Regions from separate parts of the Christiangramia fulva genome, predicted to be linked through region 2. Evidence: riboswitches for the same ligand, from Rfam matches in the RefSeq annotation. Region 2 holds a riboswitch; each other region holds the start of a gene.
What was found. A riboswitch is a leader RNA that binds a small molecule or an ion and turns the genes downstream of it on or off. The one in region 2 is predicted to bind S-adenosylmethionine.

Region 1: it holds a riboswitch for S-adenosylmethionine, as region 2 does, so the genes downstream of both, C7S20_RS07155 (hypothetical protein) here and C7S20_RS09550 (homocysteine S-methyltransferase family protein) in region 2, are expected to answer to the same signal.
Region 3: it holds a riboswitch for S-adenosylmethionine, as region 2 does, so the genes downstream of both, C7S20_RS05510 (hypothetical protein) here and C7S20_RS09550 (homocysteine S-methyltransferase family protein) in region 2, are expected to answer to the same signal.

The regions. Positions count from the first base shown of each region.
Region 1 covers NZ_CP028136.1:1,548,505-1,552,992, reverse strand. Annotated here, with positions in the region: gene C7S20_RS07170 (efflux RND transporter permease subunit) at 1-600, opposite strand, end outside; gene C7S20_RS07165 (hypothetical protein) at 779-1,198, opposite strand; gene C7S20_RS07160 (Arm DNA-binding domain-containing protein) at 1,380-1,529, opposite strand; SAM-I-IV-variant riboswitch at 1,570-1,667, shown strand; gene C7S20_RS07155 (hypothetical protein) at 1,709-2,197, shown strand; tRNA gene C7S20_RS07150 (tRNA-Asp) at 2,383-2,456, opposite strand; gene C7S20_RS07145 (DUF58 domain-containing protein) at 2,543-3,472, opposite strand; gene trxA (thioredoxin) at 3,559-3,927, opposite strand; gene dnaE (DNA polymerase III subunit alpha) at 4,151-4,488, opposite strand, start outside.
Region 2 covers NZ_CP028136.1:2,088,525-2,093,012, forward strand. Annotated here, with positions in the region: gene C7S20_RS09535 (NAD(P)/FAD-dependent oxidoreductase) at 1-581, shown strand, start outside; gene C7S20_RS09540 (SRPBCC family protein) at 735-1,229, shown strand; gene C7S20_RS09545 (OsmC family protein) at 1,260-1,682, shown strand; SAM riboswitch class I at 1,848-1,951, shown strand; gene C7S20_RS09550 (homocysteine S-methyltransferase family protein) at 1,997-3,037, shown strand; gene C7S20_RS09555 (vitamin B12 dependent-methionine synthase activation domain-containing protein) at 3,159-4,488, shown strand, end outside.
Region 3 covers NZ_CP028136.1:1,192,646-1,197,133, forward strand. Annotated here, with positions in the region: gene C7S20_RS05495 (hypothetical protein) at 1-518, opposite strand, end outside; gene C7S20_RS05500 (DUF3293 domain-containing protein) at 633-1,034, opposite strand; gene C7S20_RS05505 (hypothetical protein) at 1,094-2,524, opposite strand; gene C7S20_RS05510 (hypothetical protein) at 2,603-2,863, opposite strand; SAM-I-IV-variant riboswitch at 2,920-3,017, opposite strand; gene C7S20_RS05515 (hypothetical protein) at 3,127-3,519, shown strand; gene C7S20_RS05520 (hypothetical protein) at 3,552-4,007, shown strand; gene C7S20_RS05525 (hypothetical protein) at 4,140-4,488, shown strand, end outside.

The sequences.
Region 1 (4,488 bases), 540 kb from region 2:
GGTTTGTGATATTCCTCGAGCTTCGATCTTTTCAGGATCTACATAGATATATATCCGTCTTAAAGATCCTCCATAAGCAGCAGGTGCAATAACCCCTTCAACGCCAGATAGCATTTGCCTCAGAGTGAGGTAAGCTACATCATAGAGCTCTTTCCCTGTTTTCTCTGTACTGCTAACAGTTAATAACATTAATGGCTTTGAAGCCGTTGGGTCAAAGGGTTGCACCATGGGAGGCAAAGTACCGGGCGGTTGGTAATACATATCAGACATCGCATACGAAGAAGTATTCGCCATTGCTTCTGCGGCAGAAATATCTTCATCATAAAAATTAGTAACGATACTTGTGCCCATGATGCTCTTAGACTCCTGTTTTGCAATACCGGGAGATTGTCCCGTCCACCGTTCCATACGGCTGGTGATATCCTTTTCTACTACCTCAGCCGGCATTCCCGGGTACAGGGTTAATATCTGCATTGCAGATTTTTTAAATTGCGGCAATATATCTACTGCCATACGCGGAATTAAAACCCCTGCCAAAACCACTACAGCAATAGAAAATACTATAATGAGGTAAGGGTTTCTGAATGATTTTTTAATCATTTAGAAAATATGTTTATATAAGTAAGACTTTGAAAAGCAGGAAGAAAATGCTTTTCGTTAGCGGGAAGGTTTAATTATAAAGCAGGCTGATATAGGATTGTAATAATCCCAATTATCCACAAAAAGAATGGATGTAAAATGAAATTTAAATAAGCAGCCTTATTTAATTAATAGGTGATTAAACCTTCTGAGAAGAGAAAGAATTTGGTGGCCCCCGTAACGGATTTACAACACCAGGAGGCGCAAGATTATGCCCAATAATTTCAGGATGGTTTACCGTCCTGTTAAATTCTGGAACGTAAACTAATATGTTTAAGATAATGGCACCCAGAAAGAGCGTTTCTGGCGAAATGGTTATTTTCTGACTCCCGGGATTTTCAAAAGAATCTTTAATTATCTTATGGTGTTCACATTTCATGGGAGGCCAGAAGTAGATCTTATGCCCCGTATAGTTCCTGCGCAACTCGCAGGTACTTAAGCCCTCAGCATGTTTATGATGTTCTGGGTGGAATAAATGAGTAGAGCACACACCCTGCCATGGAAATATCATCAGGAGCATTAAGCCTAAAAAAAATATGGCATATGATTTTCTGCTCATATGGCTAAGCTAATTAATAATAGTCGGTTATGAAAATTAATTAAGTAAATGAATTGATAGACATCATCAACATCAAAAATTTCTGCTGAATTTCAAGCATTAAAAAAGCCTGACCAAGTTCTTGCTTAATCAGGCTTAATTGTTTGTTTACATATTCTGAATTTTCCGCTCTATCCAGTACTTACTGTTTCTCTTTACTCCAGTAATCAGGATTAATGAATAATCCAGTCGAAAATTCTTTTCTAGTTTTATCCACTGTAATTCTACAGCTAATTGATGTAATACCTTTTTTATTTGCTTTATTCTTATGTACTAAAAATATTGTTTTCATATCTATTTAATTTGTGGTTAGTTTAAATTTTTATAAGTTTGAGCATCATTTAGAATCTCTTGGATGAGATAGCAACCAGCGATAACAAGCAACGGTGCTAAAGCAATGAGCCTTCTTTAAGGAAAAAAATGTTAACCTGCTCTTATACGCTTTTCTGAATGGTATAAAAACATACCATTATGACAGTACACCATAAATACTTAAGCTTTGAGGACCGTGAGGTTATGAAAATTAGCTTCTCCACTCTAATCATTAGAGTTGAGAGCCTTAATGAAAAATATGGTTCCCTATCAAGATTTGCAGAAGCCTGCCGATTATGGGGAGTTACTAACGGAAAGATTTACTTCCTTAGCGAAATGATGATGCCTCCACCCTCTATAAATAAAATCATAGATGAAATTTTACTTCCCATAGGTATGGAGCATAAAGTAGATTTTGCTTTTGCTTTTGAGTATATGCTTGGTGACTGTGAAATAAGTAGACAGCAAGTTGGGAAACCAATCCCAGGAATTAAAGATATCACCTGGCTCGGTAGTGAGGTAATTATCAAGGTAATTTTGTATGGTACCAAACAGATTAAGTCGGATTTTAAGTGTCCCCCTTTAATAGATTTACTCCCCCGATTTAGCACCTTTCTTTTCCCTAAAAAAGTTGACAACTTGACGTAGGTGAGAGATTGAATTGAACCAGACCAAAAACAAAAAAGCCTCTTACCGAATAAACGGAAAAAAGCTTCTCATTGGTTAGCACCTCTCAGCGCTAACTACACATCCCAGTCTCCTGGGACAAACAACACAACTACTCTTTAGTGCCAAAAAAAGCCCCTGTTTTGTAGGAGCTTATTTGTACTTTGCGGTCTGGACGAGACTCGAACTCGCGACCCCCTGCGTGACAGGCAGGTATTCTAACCAACTGAACTACCAGACCGTTGCTTTAATGCGAGGGCAAATATACTATCCTTTTTAATTTCACCAAACCTTTTTTTGAGATTTTTAGAAATTAAAAAAACTATCTTAACCAAACTTTTGTTTCTCAATTAAATAGGTGGTTAGTATGCTGTCAAAATCTTTATTAACGTCTGCAGGCATATACTTGATCCTGTATTTTGCACATTGCATTTTAAGGTCGGCAAGATACTTTTCCACCTCCTTTTTATAATTCTCACGTATATTATCAGAATACAGATCTACCTCCAATCCTGTTTCCACATCGGTGAATCGTCGTGGTGTATTCTCGAAATCAAAATCCAGCTCCCTTTTTTCATCCATCACGTGGAATAAGATCACCTCATGCCGATTGTATTTTAAATGTCGCAAGGCTTCAAATAGCTTTTCTTCCCCCGCATCGGCCTGGAACATATCGGTGAACAAAAAAATCAGCGACCTTCGCTTTAGTTTTTCAGCAATCTGGTGGAGATAAGTATAGGTATCGGTATTACGGTTTTTATGCGGATTCGATAAAATCTCGTTCATCTTGTCCAGCAGCATATGGTGATGACGCTCACTGGATTTTTCGGGGGCATAATATTCAAATTCATCGCTGTAAATACTTAGTCCAACGGCATCCCGCTGCCTCTTCAGTATTTGCATCAAACAAGCCGAAGCCAGTACCGAAAACCCTATTTTATTCAAAGAAGACAAACTCTGCTCCTTCAGTTTTGGATAATGCATCGAAGCCGAATTATCCAGGATCAAATGACAGCGTAAATTCGTTTCCTCTTCATACCGTCGCGTATAGAGCTTATCGGTCTTTGCATACAATTTCCAGTCTATATGCCGCGTGCTCTCTCCCGAATTATAGATCTTATGCTCGGCAAATTCTGCGGAAAAGCCGTGAAACGGACTCTTATGCATGCCCGAAATATAACCTTCCACCACCTGTTTTGCGAGCAGGTCAAGATGGAGAAAACCTCCGGTTTCGTGAATTTCTTTGCTTAGATCCATAGGAAAGCTGAAAATAGCGATACTATCCCAATAAAAAAAGCTCCCGGGTATGGGAGCTTTAAATATTTTATTTCAATTACTGAATACTACAGCAGTTGATCAAGTGCCTCAGCGTAAGTTTGCTTTGGAGCAACACCTACCTGGCGTCCTACAACTTCTCCGTTTTGGAAAACAAGAACGGTAGGAATATTTCTTACACCGTATTTAGCAGCAAATTCCTGGTTAGCATCAACATCAAGCTTACCAACAACCGCTTTGCCATCGTATTCAGAGCTGATTTCCTCGATGATCGGTCCAACCATTCTACAGGGTCCGCACCATGCAGCCCAAAAATCAACCATTACAGGCTTATCGCTTTTAAGCACTTTTTCTTCAAAATTCGCGTCAGTTATTTCTACAGCCATAATTATATCTGTTTTTTCTGATTTTACATTTGTTTCGTAAAAATAGTCAATAATATTCTGAAACCTTACAACCCCAATATTTTATTTAGCTATTCGCTCATTGTTGAGCTTTATGCCGGGGGCCTCCCGCCAAGGCGGGAGCCGGGCTTTCAGCTTTACACGCCTGCCTGACGGCAGCCGGGGTAGTTCGCCTCAATCCCTGCCCCATGCTTCGACTCTGCTCAGCATGACTTCATGTTTGGAGTCACATTGAACGGAGTCGAAATGTGACTAATTAATTCAGTTTATACATAAACTGTTCCTTTTCCAGCATTTCCAAAAGCTCCTGTGATATTTTTACTTTGTGCTTCCTGCTGGGCATATGCAGTTTCACCTGCTCTTTCATTTCATAGACCACAAAATTAAGTCGGTGATCCCCTTTATGGCTCTGGAATGTATCTTTTAGCCACTCTATTTTTTCAGATTTGAGATCATCGATATTCAGCTGAATCGTTAATTTCTTTGCGTATTTATCCATCACGTCATGCAGCAGGTTCATATCGGTAAACTGGATTCTCGGTTCACCTTTTTTACCGGTTTCCTTATTGGTCCAGCCTTCTTTAATATAACACC
Region 2 (4,488 bases):
CGGCTTTAGATTGGGCGATTTATTTGGCCGATATCGCTTCGGAAGTTGCTTTGGTACATAGAAGAGCCGAATTTCGTGGCGCGCTGGATTCTGTGGAAAGAGTTTCTGAATTGGCAAAACTCGGAAAGATCGAAATGATCACCAATGCTGAAGTCGTTGGACTTCGTGGTGAAAATGAGCTGGAACAGGTGGTGATCCGTCATAAAGATGAAGCACGGGGCGAGGAATTTCGGGAAGTGGATGATTTTATTCCTCTTTTTGGATTGTCTCCCAAACTTGGACCTATTGGCAACTGGGGCCTCGAAATTGAGAAAAACGCTATCAAGGTTGATAATTCTTACGATTATCAAACGAACATTCCCGGCGTTTACGCGATCGGCGATGTGAATACCTATAAAGGAAAATTGAAACTGATCCTTTCCGGTTTTCACGAGGCGGCGATCATGTGCCAGAGCGCCTATCAAAAAATTCATCCCGATAAGAAATTCGTATTGAAATACACCACTGTTGGAGGTGTTGAAGGATTCGATGGAACAAAAAAAGAAGCCAAGCGGGAAGTGGTGCAGAGTATAGGAGTTTAATTAGTCTATTATACTTGTTTTCCAAAACCTGCGGATTTAGTTTCCGCAGGTTTTTTTAACTCCTCTTTCTCAGTTACATAAGCTTATAAAGGCTAAATTAGTTTCAGAAAAATCACGAAAAAATATTTTTTTTCAGCTTAAAATAGGAGGCAGATGGAAACTTTAAAAATGGATTTTAGGATAAATATGGATGAAAATGCGGTGATCGTTGAGAAAGAATTTGCCGCTCCGGTTGATGTTGTCTGGTCGGCATGGACGCTTCCGGAAACTCTAGATAAATGGTGGGCGCCGAAACCCTGGAAAGCTAAGACCAAATCGATGAAATTTCGTGAAGGAGGAAAATGGTTTTATGCGATGATTGGTCCAGAAGGCGAAGAACACCATGCCATTGTGGAATATAAATTAGTAATACCTGAGCAGCTTTTTGAAGGGATTGATTCTTTCTGTGATGAAAACGGAAAGGTGAATGAGGAGCTTCCGAAAGCTTACTGGAAAGTGGAGTTTGAACCGGAAGGGGCGCGTACTTTAGTCAGAATAGAAACAAAATATAACTCCGCTAAAGAGCTCGAAACTATTTTGAATATGGGATTTCAGGAAGGTTTTACTGCTGCGCTTAACAGTTTAGATGAGCACTTCAAATCCAGATAAGGAATGTTATCTTTGCTAAAAATCATATAAATGAAGGTCAGTTTAAGAAGAATCAACGATAATTATCTTTTTGAAACCAAAAATGAGCGGGGCGATATCGTGCTGCTCGATAATAAATCTGAAGCAGATCCAAAAGGTTCCAGTCCCATGGATTTATTGCTTCGTGGGATCGCGGGCTGTAGTAGTATTGACGTGGTGATGATCCTAAAAAAACAGCAGCACGAACTGGAAGATTTACGGGTTGAAGTGGAAGGTTTCCGTGTAGACGGAGCCATTCCGAATGTTTTTAAGAAAATTCATCTTGATTTTATTCTGAAAGGCGATGTGCCTCCGGCCAAAGCAAAAAGAGCGGTTGATCTATCCATGAAAAAATACTGTTCTGTTGCCAAAATGCTTGAAAAAGCGGCCGAGATCAGTTATGCCGTTCAGTTGAATGGAGAAAAAATTGAATAAACAAAGTAAAAGAGTTAAGAAGGAAATGAGTTAATTCTTTTTCAATATTACTTTTAGCTTTTTAACTCATTTCCTCTTTAACTTATTTAAGCTAACTTTTTCTAAAAATCCTTGCAAATTCAAGGCTTCGCCCTATATTTGCGTTATAAGTTCATTTATAAAATGTCGTTATCAAGAAAGGCTGAGGGAATAGACCCGCTGAAGCCTTAGCAACCCTCCCACGGGAGAAGGTGCTACGTTCTACCACGCCTGGCGCGGATAGATAACAAAAGATTCTTTCCTCCTTCTTTTTTGATAACAATTATTACAATCAAATGTCAAAAATAGAAGACGTACTCTCACAAAAAATACTGATACTCGATGGAGCCATGGGAACCATGCTTCAGGAATATAAATTTTCTGAAGAAGATTTCCGCGGAAAACGATTTGCCGACTGGCCGGTTTCCTTAAAAGGAAATAACGACCTGTTGTCAATCACACAGCCAAACGCCATCGCCGATATCCACCGAAAATATTTTGAAGCCGGTGCCGATATTGTGGAAACCAATACATTTTCAGGTACGCGCATCGCCATGGCCGATTATAAAATGGAGGATCTGGTGTATGAGCTGAATTACGAGTCGGCTAAAATTGCCAAAAAAGTGGCAGAGGAAGTAACGGCTGAAAATCCTGAAAAGCCAAGATTTGTCGCTGGTGCAATGGGACCCACCAATAAGACGGCGAGTATGAGCCCCGATGTAAATGATCCCGGCTACAGGGCGATTTCATTTGAAGAATTATATGAAAATTACAAGGAACAAGCTAAGGCTTTGATCGACGGCGGTGTGGATGTACTTCTAGTGGAAACCGTTTTTGATACATTGAATGCCAAGGCTGCCTTGTTCGCCATTGATGAATTGAAAGAAGAGTTGAATTTAGATATCCCGATCATGGTCAGCGGTACGATTACCGACGCTTCCGGAAGAACCCTTTCGGGGCAGACTGCTGAAGCTTTCCTGATTTCGGTTTCTCATATTCCGCTGATGAGCATAGGTTTTAACTGCGCACTCGGCGCGAAACAACTGACGCCACATCTGGAAGCAGTGGCAAGAAATTCCAATTTTGGAGTTTCGGCTTACCCTAATGCCGGACTTCCCAATGCTTTTGGAGAATATGACCAGGAAGCTCCCGAGATGGCTGCGCAGGTAAAGGAATACCTTGAAAAAGGACTGGTGAATATCCTCGGTGGCTGCTGCGGTACCACACCTGCCCACATTAAGGCAATTGCTGAAATTGCCGCTAATTATAAACCTCGAAAGATTAAAATTAAACGTCATGCTGAACTTGTTTCAGCATCCCATCAATCAAATAATTAATTGAGAACTGAACGGAGACCCTGAAATCTTGAGGATTCATCGGAGTTAAACTGTTTTAGGGTGACGAAAACTGTAAAATATGAGTACTATAAGTACAAATTCAATAAATAAATCAGATTCCATGGGGGGTTCGGGTGGGTCCCGTCCCTTAAAATTATCCGGACTCGAGCCGCTGATTATCACGCCGGAAAGCAATTTCGTTAATGTAGGGGAAAGAACCAATGTTGCCGGTTCAAGAAAATTCCTGCGTCTTATAAAAGAAGAAAAGTTTGAAGAAGCCCTCGATGTTGCTCGCGAGCAGGTGGAAGGTGGCGCACAGATCATCGATGTAAACATGGATGATGGCCTTATTGAAGGTAAGGAAGCGATGGTGAAATTTCTCAATCTCATGGTTGCCGAACCCGATATCGCTCGTGTTCCGATCATGATCGATAGCTCGAAATGGGAAATTATCGAGGCCGGTCTTCAGGTTGTCCAGGGAAAATGCGTGGTGAATTCCATCAGTTTAAAGGAAGGTGAAGAAGAATTCATTAAGCATGCTAAAAAAATCAGGCGATACGGCGCAGCTGTAATCGTGATGGCTTTTGACGAGGTAGGCCAGGCAGATAATTATGAACGACGCATTGAAATTACCAAACGTTCCTATGATATTCTTGTAAACAAAGTAAATTTTCCTCCCGAAGACATTATTTTCGATCTTAATATTTTTCCTGTCGGAACAGGGATGGATGAGCATCGTCGTAACGCGATCGATTTCATTGAAGCTACGCGCTGGGTGAAAGAAAATCTCCCTTATTGCAGCGTTAGCGGCGGGGTGAGCAATGTTTCCTTTTCTTTCCGCGGAAATAATCCCGTTCGTGAGGCCATGCATTCTGCTTTTCTGTATCACGCGATCAAAGCCGGAATGAATATGGGAATCGTAAACCCCGGAATGCTGGAGGTTTATGATGAGATTCCCAAAGACCTGCTCGAACATGTTGAAGATGTGATCCTGGATCGTCGCGATGATGCCACGGAACGATTGCTGGATTTTGCTGAAAATGTGGTCGCTTCCAAAAAAGTGCAAAAAACCGATCTTGCATGGAGAGAAAAACCGCTTCAGGATAGGATTACCCATGCGCTGGTAAAAGGAATAGACGGCTTTATTCTTGAAGACATAGAACAGGCGCGGCAGGAGGCCGAAAAACCTCTGGATGTGATCGAAGGACCTTTGATGATCGGGATGAATGTCGTGGGAGACCTCTTCGGAAGTGGGAAAATGTTCCTGCCACAAGTGGTGAAATCGGCAAGGGTGATGAAAAAAGCCGTGGCTTATTTATTACCCTATATTGAAGCCGCAAAAAAAGCCCCCACTCCCCCAAAGGGGGAACCATATTGGCAAACTGCCGACCCTTTGCTATACGGAAAGATGAAGGAGTACGCGAAGAAAATGCGATATGAGAAATCAACCG
Region 3 (4,488 bases), 900 kb from region 2:
GTTTCTAAAATTTCAGTTAGTACAAGATTTCGAATTCTTTCATCAACTTGTTCCAAGGAAACTTCCTTGTTTTTATGTTCATTTTCTTTAATTTCAAATCTTTTGATTTTTAGGTTTTTTAGGTTAAAATCTGGTCCCTCTATTTCTATATGAGCATTTTCAAATTGCAACTCCAATTCTTCATCCAGAATCGAACCCAGAGCATCATATATTATTATTTCCTTCGCATATTTTTTTTCTGTCTCATTATACTCAAAATTTTCTACCGCCTCAATTGAAAAATCCTCTGCATTAGTAAATACTAAATGTATTTCCGAGGGAGCACTTCTTGTTTCTTGTAGCCATTGAGAAAAGATATTAGATAAATGTTCATCTAAATCTGAATAATAAAAATTAAATGATGGCGTAAGTTCAGAGCTCCATTCGGAAGTAAATGAAACTTTTAATATCCCCAGGACATCCTCTTTGCACAAGTAATTGATAAGGTCTTTTGAATTCTCAAATTTGATAATAGCCATAGTCTTAATTTTCTTTTATTTATTATTAATAGATCTTACCTTGAATGGTAACCGTCTTTTCTGTAATTTTTACAGAGGAAACTAGAATTAAATATAATTACGAATCATCCTCTTCTATTTCAATAGTACCAATCGGGCCTGACCCTTTCTTCTGCCCACCACAATTGCATTTTGCTGAAAATATTCCCCCAACTTTACCGCATCTGTTTCAGAAATCCCCAGGATCAGGAGACTTTTTTCGGGATTCCAGGAGGGGTCTAATCCCACACCTTCACCTTCCAAAAAAGGATATTCATTCAATTTATCTTTTAAAAGGCAATGGCGTTCTTCATTTTCTTCATCGGGCAGTAATTCTGAAAAAGGATTGTAAGCTGTAACATAGGCCCAACAAGATTGATGATGGTTTTTTAATAAAATATCTAATTGAGGATTTTGTTGACCTATCTTTATACTTATAGGAGGTTCGAAGATATTATAAGATGTATGGTAATAGGCATTTATTAATTCTTGTTTCATAGTCTTTTTGTTATTATTTACAACGTTCAATTGCTTATAATCTAATGCTGATCTTGTCTTTATAGAGCTTTCATTTCTCTCTTCTTTTTCAAAAGATCATTTATCGGAATCTCATAGAGCGTGTTATGCACTGATACAGTAAACTGTAATTTATCCAGATCATAGTTGATAATCCTCAGCTCTCCTAACTTACAATCGGGATAGCACTTTCGCAGGTATGCCTTTAGAATTAACATCAATCGGTTCTCCGGAATCTCTCCCAGACGAACCAGTTTTTTATTGTCAAGTACTACACAATATTTTAGGGAAAAAGTTTTTTCTCCAGAGATTGATGAGGTATCAATGCCACGCTTTTCAAGTTGTTTCCTAAGAGCCCGGATGATTGATGCCCTACCCATTCCCCAATATTTTATTCCAACCTGCTTATTAAGTTTGCTCACAAGTTCAATATCAGTAAGGCTTTCAAATATTCCGTAATAACCCTCGTACTGCAATTGAGAATTGACAAGTCCAGTTTCAAAAGGGGCAATATCTTTTGCTGTTCTGTAAACAACTTTCCTGATTGTATTCACACTTGGAATTCCAGGAATCCAATTTATTTCAATTGGATTGGCATGATTCATTAAAAGGTGCTCATTCCTAATATAATATCCTCGATTTTTAAATTCTTCCAGAACTTCTCGCTGTATTATTTCCGATTCAAGCGAGTTAATATTGATGTGATTATTATAATAGATACATAAGCCTATATCTGAAAGTAAGCGTATATCTTCATCTTCAGGGTTTTCATAATTTCTTTTTATTCTTTTTTTTAAAGGATTACGGATATCCCGGAACATTTTAAGCTCTCTTTCCAGGGAAATCGGCAGTCTATCTAACTCAAGACCTAAGCTTCTTCTGCTTATATCTAAAAGACGGTAAAGCTCCAGAATTTTTTCTGATTGAGATATGCCTAAAAAGCTTATCCAGTCAAGGCTCCTTTCTTTATAACATTCTATTAAGAAGGAACTATAAGCATGCGAGGTTACTTCATGGTACACTTTTGCCAAGGATTCTCCTCTGTATAGGATATCTAATTGTTCCAGGTAGTTCCAAATTTCATACAGATAGAATTTAGGGATTTTATCCTGAGGTTTAATGTCTTCATTTTCAGTTATATTGTAAACTTTCGGGTTCCCTTGTTTCAAAAAATGCTCATCACTTTTGATTTCGAAAGTCTTAACTCTTTTACCATTAGTTATTCTGATAAACCTTAATACAAATTGGCATCCTGAAAGTTGAGATTTACTTAAGACTGCTATTTCATGCCCTTCCAGACTTTCCATTGGAATATTAGATGGGTATGTTTCAAATTGTGTTTCCACAGACAAAGCCAATCTTTCTTCTTCTTTATTACAAAAGTCCTGCAAATCAACTTCTTCTATTAGACCAGATGGAAATCGAAAATTAGGATATCCCCCTGCCAACATTTTAAATTTTAGATATCTCATGAGAAATAATTTGTTTTAACTTTCCTTTTTTAAAGCCGCCTATCATCCCAAACTTTAGGTCGTCCTATTCACCTCCTTTTATTTTTCCAATGAGTTCTTCCAAACTCTTTTGGTTGGAACCTTTAATCCTCTTAGCTTGAGAAAATGTAGTGTTTGAGGTGCCAGTTTATTTAAGTTTAAAGCTTCATTAGAATAGTCTTGAACATATTTCGGGATTAATTCATAAATTTTTCCTGCTTCTTTTCTTTCTTTAGAAGCTGGATGTGTGGATATAATTACAAAATGGTATTCTTTAACAAGGCTGTTAAGAAATTTGCAGAAATGATCAGGTTTAAGCATAAGATAGTATTGATGTTAATAAAACATCATTACGCAGGAGCTTACAAAAATACTGGAAGTAACATTTTATTTCCTTTGATAAGGCTCATTGTTAAAGCACCGTTGCTTGTTATCGCTGGTTGCTATCTCTATTAAGAGATTCGTAATGATTCTCAAATATATAAAAAGTTATTTTTTCTGGCAAAAATCAGGCGGTTTTATTGCTTCTTAATTATTAATAACTTATTCAGCTAAATATTAGAATCACTTAGCCTTTATTTTCCATGAATATTATAAAATCTAAAACCTTTAGAGCAGTAGCCACTTTTGGGTTGAAAAGAGGATACCGCGAGGAATTGATCCCTTTAAGGGAATTCAAGTTGAAATTGGTGGCTGCCCAGGCACAGGTTCATAAGGAATTAGACATTCAGTTGAGCACAAAAATTTCTCATTGCGATATTGTGTTTTCAGGACAGGACGAGCCTTCTATTGAAATAAGCTTTATTCAGTATCCAAAATTTCCCAAAAAAGAATCTGTACTACGAGAAGGGATTTTAAAGCTTGTAGAAATTTTGATGAAATCTCTGGATCAGAATCGGGTGGTTATTGTTTTTGACGATAAAACCTATATGTTAGAAGAGAATTCAGAAAACCTGGATCCGGGAATTAATTTTTGAAAAAGGAAATTTGCCATTTAATTAGAACGTAAATGGAAGAAACAGAGAAGATATTGTACAGGGAAGATCCCTCAGAGGAATTCCAAAGGTATGTCTACATAGGATCCGCCTATCCTGAAGATATGAACAATTCTCATCCGCAATTCGAAAGTTTTAAAGACTGGCAGGAGTTGGTGGACAGTGATGAATATGCAGAGAATCTGGTAAATCTCTTTTTTTGTGAATATATATTTTATCAGGATCCCGAATCATTTGAAGATTATTTCGGAGCCGAATTTCATAAAATCTATAAGGAAAAACATGAAGAGATAATAGCTTCGGGATGGTTCCGGGGACTAGATACACCTGTTTTCTCAGGGCTTGATTTAAGAGATAGAGAAATAGAAGAATCTACTTACTTCGAAAATGGGGAGTATAAGAGGAGAATATTTACAGAGGGTTCAGAAGTAGAAATTTTGAGGGAAAAGTATGGCTTTAGTACAGGATAGTATGTGTTGGAAGAAGAATACCCGCAATTACTTGAAGATATAAAGGAACTTCGGAAGATTTTTAAAAGCTAAGTAATATCATATTCTGCTACACTTCTTTTTTTGGAAACTAAAGTAAAATTTTCGACATATATGGCTACAATAAAGTTTGAAAATGCGGAAGATCTTATTAACTTTTTATGCAGGAAAGATGTATTGGGTAAACTGGAAATCGATTTTGAACCCGATTTTGGTACATTGGTCCCTCACATATACTTAAAATATTATCCCGAATTGCAGGAGCATTTGCAATATGTTTTTGGACTATGGACCTCTAGCATCTCGCCACCTGCATCAGCTTTTACGTTGGTCATATATAGTGCAGATGATTTCGAATTCGAAACTTTTGAAGATGAAGAGATTTATGTTTATAAATTATATAATTTTAAAGAAGATGAAGGGTTTGAATTGGACACGAACAAATTAAAGCCAGAATACAATT